DNA from 3 places in the Aerophototrophica crusticola genome. Region 3 is predicted to be linked to each of the others. Evidence: predicted binding sites of a transcription regulator. Region 3 holds the regulator's gene; each other region holds the start of a gene.

Region 1 (6,472 bases), 1.5 Mb from region 3:
GCCGGAACACCGTGTCCAGCCTTCCGTCGGCGCCTTCCTCCAGTACCAGGTCGGACAGGGGCACGGCGGTAAAGCGCAGGGCGCTGGGGCCGCCGGGCGGTGCCTCCTCCACCAGCAGGCAGCCGGTGCCGCCGGTGGCCACGTCCAGGAAGGCCTGGTGCATCTCCACCGCGAAGTTGGAGCGGTCCAGGTGGGCCTGGAGCGTGGCGCCCGCCCCTTCCAGCAGGGGGCGACGGCGGCGCGGGCCTCCCCCTCCAGGTCGGGCCCGGGGCGAGGCCGGCCCAGCGGGACCAGGGCGGGGTGAGCTGGGCCAGCAGGCTGGCGGCGAGCTGGTCGGCCGCGTCGGCGGCAGTGGCATCGAACAGCCGGTCGTTCTGGCGGCTGGTGGGGTCCGTGGACCGGGAGGCGCCGGTGAACAGGGCGTTCTGCGGCAGGACATGGGCGTAGCAATCCTGCCAGAGCGGTTCCCAGGCCGCGCGGCGGGCGCGGGCGGCGGCATAGCGTTCCAGCAGCGCGGCGGCGGCCAGGTCGGGGCCGGCCTGGGGGATCGTCATCTCAACCATGGCTCATTCCCCCAACAGGCTCTTGCGGCGCGGGGCGAGGCTGCCGGGGGCCAGCACGCCCCGCCAACTGGTCAGCACCGTCCCGGCCCGCCCCAGCCCGCGGCGCAGCAGGCTGCGTTCCCCCGCGCTGGGCTGGGCGGGGTCGTCGCCCAGGGGGGTGTCGCTGGGCGGCAGGGCGGGGACGAAGGCCGCCGGGCCGGGAGATGGCGCCGGCGCGGGGGTGGGTGCCACGCTGCGCGGCGTGGCGGGGGCGATCAGGCGGGCCATGCGGAACCTCCGTTTCGGCGGTCAGCGGTTAAGCGGCGAAAGAGTTGCCAGGGGGTGAGCACGCCGCGGTCGGGCAGGCCCAGCACGCGCTTCACCGCCTCCACGCAGGTGAAGGGGGCCAAGGGGGCGGGGTCGCGGCGCCGGCGGGCCACCGTCTCCACCACCACATGGCCGCGGGCGCGGAACCAGCCGGCCAGGTCGAAGGCCGGGTCCACGGGCTGGACCGCCACCTCCGTGTGGGGCGACAGGGGGTCCACGGTGACCCAGACGCCCCCGTCGCGCACGGCGACGAAGACATGGCGGAAGCCGGGCTTCAGGAAGCGCAGCCACCACAGCTCCACCCCGTCGCAGAACACGACCAGGGCGGGCCGCCCCTCCCGGTCGGGCGGGTCGAAGAGGGGGGCGGGTTTCATTGGACAATGCCTTTCGCCTTCAGCACCGGCTCCAGCCGGTCCAGCGCCTCCCGCCACAGGGTGGCGTCGCGGGCCTCATGCCGGCGGGTGGGGTCGGGGGCCATGTGGCGGCGGCCATGGCGGGCAAGGACCAGCAAATGGTCTCGCAGCAGCCGGCGCTGCCGGTACAGCCGGTCCACCACGCGCAGGATGTCCAGCGGCTCGCACGGGCGGGGCAGCAGGGCGAGGCCGGCGCGGATGCGGGCCCCTTCCTGCCGGGCGGCCTGGGCCTCCACGAACCAGAACCAGGCTTCCTCGACCGAGGCGAAGGGGACCTCCGCCCGGGGCGGCGGGGGTGGGGCCAGGGGGGCGTTGCTGTGCAGGCTTGGCATGGGCGATCCTAGGCAGTCATAGCATCGACAGGGAACAAAAGCAGAACTAGGGGGATGCTATGCGCGATAGTTTTCCTATGTCAACAGATTTGTGAAAACGATCCTAGGGACAGGCCGCAACGTTTCTGGGATAAATCTCCCATGCTCAAGCACGCAGACATATGGCGGGCCATCGACCGGCTGGCGCAGCGGCATGGCCTCTCAGCATCCGGCCTCGCCAAGCGCGGCGGGCTGGACCCCACCACCTTCAACAAGTCCAAGCGGACGACGCCGGACGGCAAGCTGCGCTGGCCCAGCACCGAGAGCATCGCCAAGGTGCTGGAGGCAACGGGCAGCAGCTTCACGGAGTTCGTGTCGCTGACCGGGGACGGGGTGGCCGGGGCCGCCGGGGCCGGGATGGCGGGCGCCCTGCAGCGGGTGCCGGTGATCGGCTATGCCCAGGCCGGCAACGAGGGCTATTTCGACGATGCCGGCTATCCCGTGGGCAATGGCTGGGATGAGCTGGAGTTCCCCCAGATGGCCGACCCGCACGCCTATGCGCTGGAAGTGTCTGGCGACAGCATGGAGCCGGTTTATCGCGACGGCGACATCATCATCGTTTCCCCCACCGCGTCCCTGCGCAAGGGTGACCGGGTGGTGGTCCGCACCAAGGGGGGTGAGGTGATGGCCAAGCAGCTGGCCCGCCAGACCGCCACGAAGGTGGAGCTGATCTCCCTGAACCGCGCCCACCCGGACCGCAGCCTGACCATGCCGGAAATCGCCTGGATCGCCCGCATCATGTGGGCCAGCCAGTAGGGGTTGTGGGGCGGGAATCCCCGAGTCGGCCTGACTCTCCTAGGTTAATATTCCTTGACAGGTCAGCGCGACCTCGCCAGCCTGGGGCTTCCCCGGCCGGAGTCGCGCCATGCCCGTTTCCCCAGACCTGTTGGCCCAGCTTGAAGCCCGTTACGACGGCCCCGCCCCGCGGGAGGCGGTTGCCGCCCTGCGCGCCGGAGGCCGGGCGGCATGGGTGGACGGGCTGAAGGACGGCACCCGCCGCGCCGCGGCCCGACGCTGTGCCGAGTCGCGCCTGGCCATCAGCCGCCGCCGGTCCGACCTGCCGGGGGCGGCAGTGCTGGGGGACGCCTGGCTAAGCCGCCTTGTGGTGAGGCTCGCGATGGCCCGGGGGCGGGCGGTGGCTGGCGTGGCGGAAGGACTTGGGCACGGATGAACCCGGATGAAGGCCGGATGGTCTCGGATGGACGATAGTCACGAAGGTCGGGCCGGGAACATTCACGGACACGCACCAGGCATGCACGAACATTCACAAAAAGGAAGATGCCTGCGGCGCTGAAGACGCGGCGAAGCCGCAACAAAATTCCTTGTGCGTGTCCGTGAGTGTATTGTGCGTGTTCGTGGATGTTGATGGCTCAACATCGGGCACAAAAGACATCCGTGCCCATCCGGACATCATCCCGTTCATCCGTGCCCGAATCCATCCGCCACGTTAGTCCCTCACCTCCAGCCGGTCACCCCCCCGTCACGTGCCGCGCCCGGGCGCCGCGTTCCAGGGCGGCGGCGGTCAGGCGGTCGATGTCCAGGCCGTGGCGGATCAGCTCCAGCATGCGCAGCTCCTCCTGGCTGGCGCGGGCGTCGGAGGCGACCACCTCGCAGGCCAGCATGTAGGCGGTCTCCCGCAGCGACTTGGTCAGGGACAGCTTGATGGCGGCCAGGGTCTTCTCCAGCCCTTCCGGGTCGCCCAGCAGCTCGGTGCACTCGGTGGCGACCTCCGTCAGCTCTTCCACGTCGAAGCCGCGGAAGGCGGGCAGGAAGCGGACATTCTCGCTGATCGTGTGCAGCTCGTTGTCGGTCATGTCCCCGTCGGAGGCGGAGGCGAGGACCATTGTGTAGATCAGCGCGCGGTGGTGGTCGATCATGTCCCGTCCCTGGTGGTCGTTCTTCAGTACGTGCATCAGCATAGACCTAAGTTGGCGACGATCCTCATGAAACCCCTGCTGCGGCCAGATGGCGCGGGACCGGTGCCCGCGCCGCGGACAGGGGACCCTTGCGGCCAAGCCATTGCCAGCCCGCGCGTCCTCCCATAGCGTCGCTCGACCTGTCCGCCACAAGCCCGGAACGAATGTTTGCCGTCGTCGACGTCGCCCTGCCCGTCTTCGCCATCATGGCCTGCGGCTGGCTGGCCGGGCGCGCTAGGCTGTTGGGCGGGGAGGCGGCAGGGGCGCTGAATACCTTCGTCTATTGGTTCGCCCTGCCGCCGGTGCTGTTCTTGGGAATGGCCCGCAACCCGCTGGGCGACGTGCTGAACGCCCCCTTCATCGCCGCCTTCCTGGCCGCCCTGGGCGTGACGGCGCTTCTGGCCTGCGTGGCGGAGAAGGTTCTGGACCCGCGGGCCGACACGGCGACCCTGACCCAGCACGCCCTGAACGCCGGGTTCAGCAACGTGGGCTATATGGGCGTGCCCCTGTTCCTGGCCGCCTTCGGGCCGCAGGGGCTGGCCCCGGCCATCCTGTCCACGGTGCTGGTGTCCAGCCTGGTGATCGGCGTGGCGGTGGTGGCGATCGAGCTGTCCCGCGCCAAGGGCCGGGGCATGGGCGGGGCGTTGCTCCAGGTGCTCAAGGCCCTGTCGCGCAACCCGCTGGTCATGGCGCCCCTGCTGGGGGCCGTGGTCTCCGCGGCCGGCCTGCCCTTGCCCCGCCCGCTGGTCACCTTCGGCGACCTGATGGGCAGCGCCGCCGGCCCCTGCGCCCTGTTCGCCATCGGCCTGTTCCTGGCCGGCCGGCCCCTGCGCCTCGCCGCCGCGGACGGGCGGGGGACGGCCGGCCTCGCCATCGCCTGCCTGCTGAAGCTGCTGGTGCAGCCGGCCCTGGCCTGGCTGCTGGTCACCACCCTGTTCCCCCTGCCGCCCTTCTGGGCCGGGGCCTGCGTGATCCTGTCCGCCCTGCCCACGGGGGCCCTGACCTTCGTCGTCGCCCAGCGCTACGGCACGGGGGTGGAGCGCACTTCCACCGTCATCCTGGCCAGCACGGTCCTGTCGGTGGCGACCCTGTCGGCGCTGCTGGTGCTGCTGCTGCCGTTGCCGCCGCCGTGAGGGGCGGGCGGCCCGTCTGGAGCAACAATCCCCGCCGCGCGCAGAACCGGCAGCTTGTCGCCTGAGGTTGGAATTATCCATCCTATTGACGATCTATCCGGTAGTTCGTCTTGCCCCGAACCTATGCGATCAGACCGGGCTAATGAACACGGCGATCTCAGCCAGAAAGTTGCATTTCAAGTTCTTTCGCGCTAGCGCCGGATATAACTTAACGATACATGACTAAAGTCATATCCTTCCTCTCGCTGAAAGAGAAGAGCCGGAAATAACGACCTGTGAAGAACGTCTTCAGTGAGGCTGGCCGCCCATTCCATGGCGCCCAGCCTCGCCATACCAGGGGCCGCCATGAAGCGTCCGCTCGTCCACCTCCTGGCCTACACGCTGTCGGTCGTCCTTGTCGCGGCCGGCATGGCCGTTGGCTACCTGATGCTGCTCGAGCAGCGGACAAAGAGCGTGCGGGAGCGGAACCTGGCCGCCCTTGCCGACATGATGCGTGACCTGGAGGAGGGCATTGTCGCCCAGCGGGAGGTGATAAACCGTATCGGCGTGTTCCTGGCGCCCAACAACCTAGTCAGTGAACCCTTCATGCTCACCGGCTTTGCCAAGCCCGATTTTCCTGTCCCACTGGTTTCCCTGGCCCAACGCCCGCAGATCCCCCTGGAAAACCAGGTCCAGGCTTGGTCGACGGTCGGTCTCCTCCTGCAGTCGCGCCAGTACAGGAATGCAATATTAGCCGAAGACGGGGCCCTGCCGCCAGCAGAGGCGCACTTCAAGTTCCCAATCCCCCAGGAGAGGGTTCGCTTGCTTGACAAGAAGGTAGTTTCAGCATGGAGGGAGGATATCGCTGATCAAGAAGAACTTGACGGGAAAATCAATGAACTGATTAGCACCGGCGTAGGCGCTCATAGCGCAAAGATAAATTTTATCCTCAAGCTCAGCGACATGCTGGACACGGGCTACGCGTCTGAATTTTTTGACTCGGTAATCGTGATAGACCTGCAGGGAAACCATCTCGGCAGTATCTCGCGGGGAAGATCGACCTCGGTCATGACGCCGGCCTTGGCCACAAGGATGCTGGCCGCGCACGGCTTCAACCAAGTGTCCCTGGGCAAAGAGGAACCCGATCCTAAGGCGTTCGTGACACGCGACAGCGTCGAGGTGGGCGGCGTGCGCTACCGCTACGTCATGATCCCCCACAGCTTGTCGATGCCCGCACAGGTCCGGTCCAACAATAATGCCGCGGAGATCGTCCGCGACATCTATGTCCTAGGCCTGCTGCCCGAAAACGAGTTCCAGTTTGAGGCGGCCCGCCTACGCCTGTCCTATGCGATCCCGCTTGTCTTCGGCTTCATCCTCTTGCTGGCGTCTTGGCCATTCTTGAAGATTGCCCTCATCAACCCGAACGAGCGCCTGATGCGCGCCGATCCCATCTTGGTCGCCCTGAGCCTTTGCGTGGTCGTCGCCACCTTCGTCGTTTTTCCGGCTTGGTACCATTATCGGTCCAAAGTTCAGGAGGCTCTTGACGGCAAGGCGACGAAGATCGCGCAGAGGATCGTGGATGATTTCCAGCTTGAACTCAAAGATTCACTGAGCCTCCTCCAAAAACTGGAACCTTCCATCCTCGAGGCGAAGAGCAAGGATAAGAATCGGTGTTTCGTATACAATCTCTCGAGGGTGGAGATTGATGAGACAAAAGGTTTGTCGCCGTTCAACCGGGCATTTGCCTTGAACTGGCGGGGGCAACAAACCGGCCTGCAATTGTTCGACAAG
Region 2 (6,472 bases), 230 kb from region 3:
ACCAAGTCCACGGCGTTCAGCTTGGCGGTCAGGTCCTCGGTCACGCCGACGACGACGCTGCCCTTGCCGTCCGCCACGGCGATGGCCACGACCACGCCGGTGCCCACCTGCTTCTTCAGGTCGTCGGCGAAGGGCTTCAGGTCCTTCGCGGGCAGGTCTTGCACCACCCGGCCCAGGAACTTGATCCCGCCGATCTCCTTGGCCCCGCCGGCCGCCGCACCCCCGGCCGCGGCCCCGCCGCCCAAGGCCACTTGGCGGCGCAGCTCGGCCAGCTCCTTCTCCAGCTTGCGGCGCTCCTCCACCAGGCTCGCCACCTTGGCCGGCACCTCCGCGGCGGGCACCTTCAGGGCCTGGGCGGTGGCGTGCAGCCGCTGCTCCTGCTGCTCCAGGTAGGCCAGGGCCCCGGCGCCGGTCAGCGCCTCCACCCGGCGGATGCCGGCGGCGACGGCGCCCTCCGACACGATCTTGAACAGGCCGATGTCGCCGGTGCGCCGCACATGGGTGCCGCCGCACAGTTCGACGGAGAACTCCTTGTTGGCGCCCTCGTCATGCCCGCCCATGGAGACGACGCGCACCTCGTCGCCATACTTCTCCCCGAACAGGGCCATGGCGCCCTGGTCGATGGCCTCCTGCGGGGTCATCAGGCGGGTGACCACGTCGCTGTTCAGGCGGATGCGGCGGTTCACCTCCGCTTCCACCGCGGCGACGTCGGCGGCGGACAGGGGCGTGGGCTGGCTGATGTCGAAGCGCAACCGCTCCGGCGCCACCAAGGAGCCCTTCTGGGTCACATGCTCGCCCATGCGGCGGCGCAGCGCCTCGTGCAGCAGGTGGGTGGCGGAGTGGTTGGCGCGGATGGCGCCGCGGCGCTCCGTCTCCACCCGCATCTCCACCACGTCGCCGACCTTCAGCGTGCCCTTGCCCACGGTGCCCAGGTGGGCCCAGACGGCGCCGAGCTTCTTCTGCGTGTCCCTGACCGCGAACTCCGCCCCGGTGGGGGTGAACATGATGCCGCTGTCGCCCACCTGGCCGCCGGACTCGCCATAGAAGGGCGTCTGGTTGACGACAACCATCACCTCCTGGCCCGCGGCGGCCTGCTCCAGCCGGCTGCCGTCGGCGGCCAGGATGGCGCGCACCTCACCCTCCGCCACCTCCGTGTCGTAGCCCAGGAACTCGGTGGCCCCCAGCTCGTCCTTCAGCTCGAACCAGACCCGCTCGGTGGCGGCCTCGCCAGAGCCGGCCCAGGCGGCGCGGGCCTTCCGGCGCTGCTCCTCCATGGCGGCGTTGAAGCCGTCCGTGTCCACCCCGCGGCCGCGGGTGCGCAGCACGTCCTGGGTCAGGTCCAGGGGGAAGCCGAAGGTGTCGTACAGGGTAAAGGCGACCTGCCCCGGCAGGGCCTGCCCTTCGCCCAGCTTGCCCTCCTCCTCGGTCAGCAGCTTCAGGCCGCGGTCCAGGGTCTGCTTGAACCGGGTCTCCTCCAGCCGCAGCGTCTCGGTGATCAGGGCCTGGGCGCGCTGCAGCTCGGTATAGTGGCCGCCCATCTCCCGCACCAGGGCGGGGACCAGCCGGTGCATCACCGGGTCCTTGGCGCCCAGCATGTGGGCATGGCGCATGGCGCGGCGCATGATCCGGCGCAGCACATAGCCGCGCCCCTCGTTCGACGGCAGCACCCCGTCCGCCACCAGGAACGACGTGGCGCGGAGGTGGTCGGCAATCACTCGGTGGCTGACCGCGTGGGGGCCGTCCGGGCTGGTGTTGGTCGCATCGGCGGAGGCCAGGATCAGCGACCGCAGCAGGTCCGTATCATAGTTGTCGTGCACGCCCTGGAGCACGGCGGCCAGCCGCTCCATGCCCATGCCCGTGTCGATGCTGGGCTTCGGCAGCGGCACCCGCTCCCCGCCGGGGAGTTGCTCATACTGCATGAAGACCAGGTTCCAGATCTCGATGAACCGGTCGCCGTCCTGTTCGGCGCTGCCCGGGGGGCCGCCGGGGATGTGGGAACCATGGTCGAAGAAGATCTCCGAGCAGGGGCCGCAGGGGCCCGTGTCACCCATCATCCAGAAATTGTCCGACGTGGGGATGCGGATGATCTTGTCGTCGCCGAGGCCGGCCACCTTCTTCCAGAGGTCCGCCGCCTCATCGTCCGTGTGGAAGACGGTGACGCAGAGCCGCTCCTTCGGCAGGCCGAATTCCTTCGTGATCAGGGTCCAGGCCAGCTCGATGGCGTCGGCCTTGAAGTAGTCGCCGAAGCTGAAGTTGCCCAGCATCTCGAAGAAGGTGTGGTGCCGGGCCGTGTAGCCCACATTGTCCAGGTCGTTGTGCTTGCCGCCGGCGCGGACGCACTTCTGCGACGTGGTGGCGCGGCTGTAGGGCCGCGTCTCCTGGCCCGTGAAGACGTTCTTGAACTGCACCATGCCCGCGTTGGTGAACATCAACGTCGGGTCGTTGCGCGGCACCAGGGGCGAGCTGTCCACGACGGCGTGGCCGTTCTTGCCGAAGAAGCCGAGGAAGCTGGAGCGGATCTCGTTGATGGTCTTCTTGGACATGGGGCCACGGGCTCGTGTTCAACGGGTGCGATGGGGAACGGGTTGTACCGTGGGGATGTGGCGACTGTCCACGGGGCAGCACAGGGGCGACGGGAACGGAGGGGGCCTTGCGGCGGTTTCCCGCGGTCCGACCAAGCCAGGGGAGCAACCTGATGCCCAATGACAATGGCCCCCGGCGCGAGTCCCCGCCAAGGAGGGGTGGAAGGGTGCCGTCTACCAGGTCCCCTCAGCCGGCCTCGGCTCCCGCTACCCGCCCATCGGCCGGCACATCCTGTACACGCTGCTGACCATCGGGGTGGCGGTGTTGCTGGCGTTGCTGCTGATCTGAGCCGGTCGGTGCGCGGCATTGCATTTCGCAAAACACCGTCCATTCCGTTGCTGATTGCAGTGCTTCCGGCAAAAGCTGCGCAGGCAAGAGGCCCCCAGCTGTCCCTGGAACAGCAAAAGGGGCGCGACCCCCGAAGGATCGCGCCCCTTCCGAATCCCAATCACACCCGGCGGTCAGTCTGGGCTGCTGGCGTCCGCGTCGGCTTCCGGCGTGCCCATCATGGCGCCGGCGACGATGCCCGCGTTGGAGCGGATCTTCTGCTCGATGGCGTCCGCCGCGGCGGGGTTGTTGCGCAGGTAGGCCTTGGCGTTCTCCCGGCCCTGGCCGATGCGCGTCCCGTCATAGCTGAACCAGGCGCCGGACTTCTCCACCACGCCGGCCTGGATGCCGAGGTCGAGCAGCTCGCCCACCTTGGACACGCCCTCGCCATACATGATGTCGAATTCCACCACCCGGAACGGCGGGGCCATCTTGTTCTTCACCACCTTCACGCGGGTCTGGTTGCCCACCACCGTGTCGCGGTCCTTGATGGCCCCGATGCGGCGGATGTCCAGGCGGACGGAGGCGTAGAACTTCAGCGCGTTGCCGCCGGTCGTCGTCTCGGGGTTGCCGAACATGACGCCGATCTTCAGGCGGATCTGGTTGATGAAGATCACCAGGCAGCGGGACTTGCTGATGGAGCTGGTCAGCTTGCGCAGGGCCTGGCTCATCAGGCGGGCGTGCAGGCCGACATGGCTGTCGCCCATCTCACCCTCCAACTCGGCCCGCGGCACCAGGGCCGCCACCGAGTCCACCACCAGCACGTCGATGGCGCCGGAGCGCACCAGCGTGTCGGCGATCTCCAGCGCCTGCTCACCGGCGTCGGGCTGGGAGATCAGCAGCTCGTCCACGTTCACGCCCAGCTTGCGGGCATAGGACGGGTCCAGCGCGTGCTCCGCGTCCACGAAGGCGCAGGTGCCGCCGTTCCGCTGGGCCTGGGCGATGGCGTGCAGCGCCAGCGTCGTCTTGCCCGAGCTTTCCGGCCCGTAGATCTCGATGATGCGGCCCCGCGGCAGGCCACCGATGCCCAGCGCGATGTCCAGGCCCAGCGAGCCGGTGGAGACGACCTCGGTCTCGGTCGCCGCCTCCCGGGCGCCGAGCTTCATGATCGAGCCTTTGCCAAACGCACGTTCGATCTGGCCCAGAGCCGCGTCGAGGGCTTTCTGCTTGTCCATTGGGGTCTCAACAAGACGGAGTGGGGCTGCCGACATATCCCTGTCCCTTTCCTTCTCGCACGGCTGCGGGGTGCGTTCAACTGAACCTGAATGTACCCGTTCCGTTCTTGCCCGCCAAGGGGAAATGTTTCTGATCTGTTCTCATTCAGGGCGACAGAACAGCGATAAGGGGGGAACGGAACGGCGGGTCGGGGGTCCCGCCGGAGGGCCCTGGCACCCTGGCCGAGGGGGGGAGTGGCCGGGCGCCCGGCCGGCTCCGGCGGGGAGCCCTCATATGGGCGACTCGGGTCGTTGGACAAGGGTCCGCGGCCCCTTTCCGGCTACCCCGGAGCCGTCCTTTCCCTGCCATCGTTCTGCCATGGCATGCCCCCAGCTTGGGGACATACGGGTATCCCGGCGTGGATGCCCGGGTGAACGGAGGAACTCGCGATGGGCACCCTTTTCCGTGGCGCGGCCCTGGCCCTGGTGGGCGGCACCCTGTTGCTGGGCGGCACGGCCGCCCCGGCCTTCGCCGACGATGACGGCCGGCACTGGCGCAAGCACCAGGGCTGGCGGCATGACCACGGCCACCGCTGGGACCGGGATGACCGCAGGTGGGACCGCCGCGACCGGCACTGGGACCGGCGCCACCACCATCACCACCACCGCGGCCGGGACGTCTATATCTATGAACGCAGGCGCGGCGGTGACACGGGCCTCGCCTTCGGCCTCGGCGCCATCACCGGCCTCGCCGCCGGCGCCCTGCTGGCGGCCCCGCCGGCCTATGCCGCCCCGCCCCCGCCGGTCACCTACTACACCCCGCCCCCGCCGGTGACCTATGGGCAGCAGGCGCCCATCTACGCCGCCCCCACCGGGCGGCAGAGCGCCGACGGCCATTGCCGGGAATACCAGACCCAGGTCCGCGTGAACGGCCGGCTGGAGCCGGCCTACGGCACCGCCTGCCTGCAACCGGACGGGTCCTGGCGCACGGTGGACTGAACCAGCGTCGGCGGGCGGTGCCTCACTCCCCGCCGATGACTTCCTTCACCTTGCTGGCGAGTTGCTTGAGGCTGAAAGGCTTGGGCAGGAACTCCACCCGCATGCCGTCGCCCACCTGGGCGCGGAAGCGTTCCTCCGCATAGCCGGAGATGAAGATCACCTTGAGGTCCGGCCGGAACTCCTGCACGTGTCGGATCATGGTGGGGCCGTCCATCTGGGGCATGACCACGTCGGTGACGATCAGGTCCACCACCGGCCCGTCCTGCCGCTTCAGGATTTCCAGGGCGGACTCGCCGCTCTTGGCCTCCAGCACGTGGTATCCCTTGTTGCGCAGGGCCCGGGCGCCGAACACGCGCACCGCGTCCTCGTCCTCCACCAGCAGGATGGTGCCCATGCCGGTCAGGTCGGCCACCTTTTCCTTCGCCTCCGCCGGCAGGGCCGTCGCGGCCCCCGTCTCCTGGAATCGGGGCAGGTAGATGGAGAACTTGGCCCCCTCCCCCGGCGCCGAATCGACGAAGACGAAGCCGCCCGTCTGCCGCACGATGCCATAGACCGTGGACAGGCCCAGCCCGGTGCCGGACCCGATCTCCTTCGTGCTGAAGAAGGGCTCGAAGATACGCTGCAGGTTCTCCTTCGGGATGCCGCAGCCGGTGTCGATCACCTCGACCACCACATAGTCGCCGGGCTGCATCTCCTCCGTGTCGCGGCGCACGGGCACGGGCGTGGAGAAATTGGAGGTGACGATGGTCAGCCGGCCGCCGGCCCCGGCCATTGCGTCGCGGGCATTCACCACCAGGTTGATGATCACCTGCTCCAACTGGCCCTGGTCCACCTTGACGAGGCCAAGGTCCCGGCCGTGAATCATCCGGAACTCGATGTTCTCACCGATCAGGCGGCGCAGCAGGTTGGACAGCTCCGCCAGCACGTCGGTGATGTTCAGCACCCGGGGCTGCAAGGTCTGCTGCCTTGAGAATGCCAGCAACTGCCGCACCAGGTTGGCGGCGCGGTTTGCGTTCTGCTTGATCTGCATGATGTCGGTGAAGCTGTGGTCGCCCGGCTTGTGCCGCAGCAGCAGCAGGTCGCAGAAGCCGATCATGGCGGTCAGCAGGTTGTTGAAGTCGTGCGCCACGCCGCCGGCGAGCTGGCCGATGGCCTGCATCTTCTGCGACTGGACGAACTGCGCCTCCAGGTTCTTCTGGGTGGTCATGTCCACCATGTGCAGGATCAGGGCCCGGCCGCCACCCTCCGTCTCCACCCTGCGGGCATAGACATGCACCGCGGGCGAGGAGCCGCCCCGCAGCCGCGCCTCCACCGGCGCGCTGCCGTCCGCGCCGTCCAGCACGGCGGCCAGATGGGCCAGGAACCCCGCCCGCTGGTCCCGCTGGAACAGCAGCCCCACGGCCTTGCCC
Region 3 (6,472 bases):
GTGGACCTGGCCACGACGGAGGCCCTGGCCGCCATGGTGCCCCCCGGCCGCGCCCTGGTGGCGGAGAGCGGCATCCACTCGCCGGACGACCTGTCCCGACTGGCCAAGGTGGGCGCCCGGCGGTTCCTGGTGGGGGAATCGCTGATGGCCAAGCCGGACGTGACCGCCGCGACCCGCGCCCTGCTTTCCGCCACCCTGACCGACGCGGCCTGAGCCATGGGCGAGGAGAACCGCCTGACCCATTTCGACGCCAAGGGCAACGCGGCCATGGTGGACGTTTCCGCCAAGGAAGAGACGGAGCGCGTCGCCACCGCCCGCGGCACCGTGACGATGAAGCCGGAGACCCTGGCGCTGATCCGCGACGGGCAGATGGCCAAGGGCGACGTGCTGCAGGTCGCCCGCCTGGCCGGCATCATGGCGGCCAAGAAGACCTGGGACCTGATCCCCCTCTGCCACCCGCTGCTGTTGTCCAAGGTGGCCGTGGAGTTCACGCTGGACCCCGCCCGAGACGCCGTGGACATCGAGGCCACGGTGAAGCTGAAGGGCCGGACGGGCGTGGAGATGGAGGCGCTCACCGCCGTTTCCGTCGCCGCGCTGACCATCTACGACATGTGCAAGGCCGTGGACAAAGCCATGGCCATCTCCGACATCCGCCTGGCCTACAAGGCCGGGGGAAGAGTGGGACGTTTACCGCGGAATAATGGAGACCAGGGGTGGGCAAGCGGCGGTGGCCAAAGGCGGTCTTCTTTGCCGGGGCTGGCTTTCTGGCAGGCGTGTCGCTGCTTCCACTGCTGCTGTATTTCAACAGTATTTTCCTAAACCGTGAATGCATTCCATTGGCCGTAACAGTGAACAATGGGCAACCAAATGCGTCAGCTTTGATGATGAAATTGGATTCACTTGGGAATTACGGGCCGGGTAGGACATTACTGACTCAAGCTTTGATTGCCGCTCGCGATAGCAAAAAGTTCACTCACATTGTACTAGTGCGATTGAACCTTGAATCAATTCCGGAAGAAAGTTTTGCAATTGTAATAGATTTTTCCCAAACAAATAAATCTTGCTCCAAACAACTGGAAGAATTTTTGGTATCTTACATGCCAATCAATGGCCTAGTGCAGGCAATGCTGGATGCTGGATTGATGGCAAGAGAATTTGATTGTCCAATTATAAGCAAAATGTATGGCTCTGTGCCAGATTTTACATATATAAATGTCGAAACAAATTTGACTCAAATGGAAGCATCCGCATACAGAGAAATATACGTTTATAAAGATGGCCAGAAGGAAAACTTGAGATCGATTGTATATCCAATTTACCTTTCGAATAAGTTCCATCGCTTGTTCCGTTTCATATTCAAGAACTACTCCATTTCGCCCTTGAGTTGTGGCTATGATGACAGAGCCCTTGAAAACATCACGGAAAGTGAAGCCAAGTTTCTTCTTGGACTGATCGATGCGGTGGAGCCGCCCTTATGATTCCCGTCGCCGAGGCCCGCGCCCGCATCCTGGCCGGGGTAGTACCGCTCCCGGCGGAGCAGGTGGCGCTGACGGAGGCACTGGGGCGGGTGTTGGCGGAGGATGTGGCGGCGCGGCTGACCCACCCGCCGCTGGCGGTGTCCGCCATGGACGGCTGGGCGGTGCGGACGGCGGATATCCAGGCCCTGCCCGTGGAGCTTCGCCGCATCGGCAGCGCCCCGGCGGGCCAGCCCTTCCCCGGGACCCTGGGGCCGGGGGACGCCGTGCGCATCTTCACCGGCGGCGCCCTGCCGGACGGGGCCGACACGGTGGTGGTGCAGGAGGATTGCGACGATCTGGGCGAGTCCGTCCGGGTCAAGGACGGGTCCGGCCCGGGCCGCTGGGTCCGGCCGGCGGGGCAGGATTTCGCCGCCGGTGTCGTCGGTTTTAAGGCCGGGCGGCGGTTGGGGGTGCGGGACCTGTCCCTGGCGGCGGCCATGAACGTGCCCTGGCTGAAGGTGCGCCGCCGGCCGCGGGTCGCCATCCTGGCGACGGGGGATGAGATCGTCATGCCCGGCGATACCCTCGCCCCCGGCCAGATCGTCAGCTCCAACGCCCTGGCCATCGCCGCCCTGGTGAAGACCCTGGGCGGGGAGCCGCTGGACCTGGGCATCGCTAGGGACGAGGCCACCGCCCTGTCCCAGGCCCTGGACGGTGCCCGCGGGGCCGACCTGCTGGTCACCTGCGGCGGCGCGTCGGTGGGGGAGCATGATCTGGTGCGCAAGGTCCTGGGCGACCGGGGCCTGGACCTGGGTTTCTGGAAGATCGCCATGCGCCCGGGCAAGCCGCTGATGTTCGGCCGGCTGGACGGCATGCCGGTGCTGGGGCTGCCGGGCAACCCCGTCTCTTCCCTGGTCTGCGCCCTGCTGTTCCTGCGGCCCCTGCTGCTGGCCCTGCTGGGACTCCAGGCCGAGCCGCGCTTCATCCGCGCCGTGGCGGGCACGGACCTACCGGCCAATGACGGGCGGGAGGACTATTTGCGGGCCACCCTCGCCCCAGGCCCCGACGGCATGCCCGTCGCCACCCCCTTCCCCAAGCAGGACAGCGGCATGCTGAGCCGCCTCGCCTGGGCGGACGGGCTGGTCCTCCGCGCGCGCCACGCGCCCGCTGCCCCTGCCGGGACGGTTGTGGAAGTCCTGCCCCTGGACGACGTCTGATCCGAGTCTCAGGTCATAGGACCAGCTGCCGCACCGAATCGTCTTTGTCACGACTTCGACGTAATTCCCCGTCATACCTTGACGCAAATCGTGAACACACCTAGAACATATGCTTGACGTTCCGGGATTGTTCTATATCTTGTGGGACAGATAAGTCGGGGTACGACACCAGGGGGCGATATGCTCACGCGCAAGCAACAGGAACTGCTGCTCTTCATCAACACGCGCCTGAAGGACGGCGGCGTGTCCCCCTCTTTCGATGAGATGAAGGACGCGTTGGGCCTGAAGTCCAAATCCGGCATCCATCGTCTGATCACCGGGCTGGAGGAGCGGGGCTTCATCCGCCGCCTCGCCCACCGTGCCCGCGCGCTGGAGGTGGTGCGCCTGCCGGAGCAGTTGAGCCCCGGGGTGGTGACGCCCAAGGTGGCAGAGCCGGCGACCTCCCCGCGCTTCCGGCCCAACGTGATCGCCGGCAACTTCCGCGCCAACCTCACCGGCCGGGAGGCCAAGGGTGATACGGAGGCGGTGTCCCTGCCCCTCTATGGCCGCATCGCCGCGGGCTTGCCCATCGAGGCCATGCGCGACAACAGCAGCAGCATCGAGATTCCCGCCAGCATGCTGGGCGGCGGGGAGCACTATGCCCTGGAAGTGGCCGGCGACAGCATGGTGGAGGCCGGCATCCTGGACGGCGACACCGTAATCATCCAACGCTGCGACGGGGCCGACAACGGCACCATCATCGTCGCCCTGGTGGATGAGGCGGAGGTCACCCTGAAGCGCCTGCGCCGCAAGGGCAACTCCATCGCGCTGGAGCCCTGCAACCCGAACTATGAGACGCGGGTGTTCGGCGCCGACCGGGTCCGCGTCCAGGGCAAGCTGGTGGGCCTGCTGCGCCGCTACCACTGATCCCCTGCCCCACGTTCCCTCAGTTCCACGGCCGCGCCCCCGGGTGCGGCCGTACTGATTCCAGGGTCACCCGGCCGTCCTCACCGATGGACAAAGCATGGGCGCCACGCCGGGCGAGATCCAGGGCGTCAATCACAAGGGGGGCCGGACACTGCCGCGCTTCCAGCTTTGGCGCGATGACAAGGTCGGCGCGGCGGCAATCCTCCATCAGCGCCTCGGGACGCCACACCAGCGCGATGACTTTGCCGTTCCGGCGATATTGGCATCCAAGGCTGTCGCAACGAACGACCCCGTCTGATGTCCCTGCCTTGGGCCAAGCCTTCGGCTCTCCCTCCAGGCCATCCCGTTGCTGCCACTCCGCCGCCTCGAACCGGCCGGAGCGGCTACTGGAGAGCAGCAGCCCACCATCGGGCATCCGAAGCCCGACGAGGCTTCCGGAGTCGTTGATGCGCAGGTCCGGCTTTGGGGAGAGCGGGATCGCCAGGACGAACAGGGCGATCCCTGCCAACCCCGCCATGCGCCAGGGACGCAACCAGATCATCAGCCAAAGCCCACCGAACGTCACCGATGCCAAGGCCCAGACGGGCACCGCAGGCACCGTCAGCACCGCTCCCGGCAAGGCCGCCACGGCATGGGCCGTCCAGAGAATGAAGCGGATACCCCACCCCATCCCTTCCACGGCCCAGCCCTCGAGCCCGAGTGGCATGAGCAGATATGCCAGCAGGCCGCAGGGCATCACCCAGAAGCTGGTCACCGGCACCGCCAAAAGGTTTGCCAGCAAGCCGTAGTTGGCCACCTGCTGGAAATGGTAAAGGGCGAAGGGCATGGTTGCCGTGCCTGCCACCAAGGACGTCAGGCACACGCCGAAGACATAGAGCATCGCCTTCCGCAGCGGGCCGGCGCCCATCCGCCATGCGGCCATGCGCGGCTGGGCCCATTCATAGGCGGCGATCAGGGCAACAACGGCCCCGAATGACATCTGGAAACTCGGCCCCAGCATGGCGTCCGGCTGGAAAAGCAGTACTGCCGCCGCGGCCAAGGCCACGACCCGCATGGAGAACGGGTTTCGATCCGCCAAGACGGCCAGCAACATGACGCCGGTCATCAGGACGGAGCGCAGTGTCGGCACGGCCGCGCCCACCAGGGTCATGTAGGCCAGCACCGCCAACAGCGCCGCCACGGCCGCCCATTTCTTGATGGGGAAGCGGAGGGCGACGGGCTCGGCCAGGGCCAGCAGCGCCCGAAGGCTTAGAAACACCAAGCCGGCCACAAGCCCGATATGCAGGCCGGAGATGGACAAAAGGTGCTGAAGCCCCGACTCGCGCATGGCGACCAGATCGTCGGGGGGATCGCCCCTTGTTCACCCGTCAACAGGGCCGTCGTCACCGCGGCTTCCGCCCCCTCCAGCCGCATCCCCACCCGGTCGGCAATACCCAGGCGCGCCCCCTCCAGAAAGGCGCCGAACCGCCCGGTCCAGGTCAGCTGCGGGCCGGGCCGGGGCTCCACATGGCCCAGGGCGAAGCCGACGGCACCGATCCCCAAGAAATATGCGTGCCGACGGAAATCGTAGCCGCCGGGCTCAACCGGCGCCGGCGGCGGTTGCAGGACGGCGAAGACCCGGATGCGCTGGCCCGGGCTCGGCAACACGTCACCCGCCCGAAGCCGGACGCGGGCCCGGCCCGGTGTCGCTTCCCGTGCCAGTCCAGGGACGGAAAGCTCATCCAGGAGGACACGCGCCCCCTCGTCCAGGCGCTCCACATCCACCACGCGGCCTTCGATGCCGGAAGCTTCCAATTGCCCCTTGAGCACCGGTGCCGCCACCGACCAACTCCGCACCTGGGCACTGGTGAAGCCGAGGGCGCAGGCCAGCAGGGCCCCGGCGGCCAACCGACCCCAACCATCGGCCGCCCATGCCGCCCCGATCGCCGCAACCAATAGGACAAGGCCTGACCAGGCTGGCGGCTCTACCGGCAGGCTGAAATAGGCGCCGATCCCGACCCCGAGCATGACCGGCAACCACAGGGCCCAGCGCTGACGCTCCCGCGCCAGTGTGTCCGCCAGTCGGGCGCCGGTATCACGCAGCCGGAACAGAATCGGGTCCGCCCAGTCCGGGAGGCGGGGCCTATGGGCGTGCGAGCGCGTCACCTGGGTCATGCACGAGGGCTTCCGCTGTGCTAAACCAGCCTCCGCACACGCTATCACCTAACGACAAGATTGTGTCAGCCATGACCGTGGTCACCCGCTTCGCGCCCTCGCCCACCGGCTATCTCCATATCGGCGGTGGCCGAACGGCCTTGTTCAACTGGCTGTTCGCCAAGCGCCATGGCGGCAAGTTCCTGTTGCGGATTGAGGACACGGACCGCGCCCGCTCCACCCAGGCCGCGGTGGACGCCCTGCTGGACGGCTTGAGCTGGCTGGAGCTGAACTGGGACGGCGAGGCCGTCAGCCAGTTCGAACGCAAGGACCGCCATGCCGAGGTGGCGCGGGAGATGCTGGCCAACGGCCACGCCTATTACTGCTACGCGACGCCGGAAGAGCTGGAGGCGCTACGCGAGGAGCAGAAGGCGAAGGGCTTGCCCACCCGCTATGACGGCCGCTGGCGCGACCGCCACCCATCCGAGGCTCCGGCAGGGACCAAGCCGGTGATCCGGTTGAAAGCGCCCCAGGCGGGGGAGACGGTGGTCCATGACAAGGTCCAGGGCACCGTGACCGTGCAGAACACCCAGTTGGACGACATGATCCTGCTGCGCTCCGACGGCACGCCCACCTATCTGCTGGCGGTGGTGGTGGACGACCATGACATGGGTGTGACCCATGTGATCCGCGGCGACGACCATTTGACCAACACCTTCCGGCAGCTCCAGATCTACCACGCCATGGGCTGGACCCCGC

What was found. Region 3 encodes LexA, which represses DNA repair genes until DNA is damaged. Its sites were predicted from a motif close to ATGTTCTANTTTGGTTC; they were not measured.
Region 1: HHL28_RS17100 (S24 family peptidase) is a predicted target of LexA. The motif match lies at 1,647-1,663, and genes of this name have one in related genera.
Region 2: recA (recombinase RecA) is a predicted target of LexA. The motif match lies at 4,176-4,192, and genes of this name have one in related genera.

The regions. Positions count from the first base shown of each region.
Region 1 is NZ_CP051775.1:3,478,592-3,485,063, reverse strand. Features, by position in the region: gene HHL28_RS18975 (portal protein) at 1-358, opposite strand, end outside; partial or broken gene HHL28_RS18970 (portal protein) at 321-554, opposite strand; gene HHL28_RS17115 (hypothetical protein) at 567-830, opposite strand; gene HHL28_RS17110 (hypothetical protein) at 818-1,243, opposite strand; gene HHL28_RS17105 (hypothetical protein) at 1,240-1,614, opposite strand; gene HHL28_RS17100 (S24 family peptidase) at 1,756-2,409, shown strand; gene HHL28_RS17095 (hypothetical protein) at 2,519-2,824, shown strand; gene HHL28_RS17090 (tellurite resistance TerB family protein) at 3,123-3,566, opposite strand; gene HHL28_RS17085 (AEC family transporter) at 3,734-4,702, shown strand; gene HHL28_RS17080 (hypothetical protein) at 5,048-6,472, shown strand, end outside.
Region 2 is NZ_CP051775.1:1,560,131-1,566,602, forward strand. Features, by position in the region: gene alaS (alanine--tRNA ligase) at 1-2,543, opposite strand, end outside; gene recA (recombinase RecA) at 3,045-4,121, opposite strand; gene HHL28_RS07710 (hypothetical protein) at 4,515-5,063, shown strand; gene HHL28_RS18435 (ATP-binding protein) at 5,086-6,472, opposite strand, start outside.
Region 3 is NZ_CP051775.1:1,331,413-1,337,884, reverse strand. Features, by position in the region: gene trpC (indole-3-glycerol phosphate synthase TrpC) at 1-213, shown strand, start outside; partial or broken gene moaC (cyclic pyranopterin monophosphate synthase MoaC) at 217-701, shown strand; gene HHL28_RS06515 (hypothetical protein) at 714-1,478, shown strand; gene HHL28_RS06510 (molybdopterin molybdotransferase MoeA) at 1,475-2,674, shown strand; gene lexA (transcriptional repressor LexA) at 2,855-3,580, shown strand; gene HHL28_RS06500 (ComEC/Rec2 family competence protein) at 3,600-4,907, opposite strand; gene HHL28_RS06495 (DUF4131 domain-containing protein) at 4,829-5,734, opposite strand; gene gltX (glutamate--tRNA ligase) at 5,806-6,472, shown strand, end outside.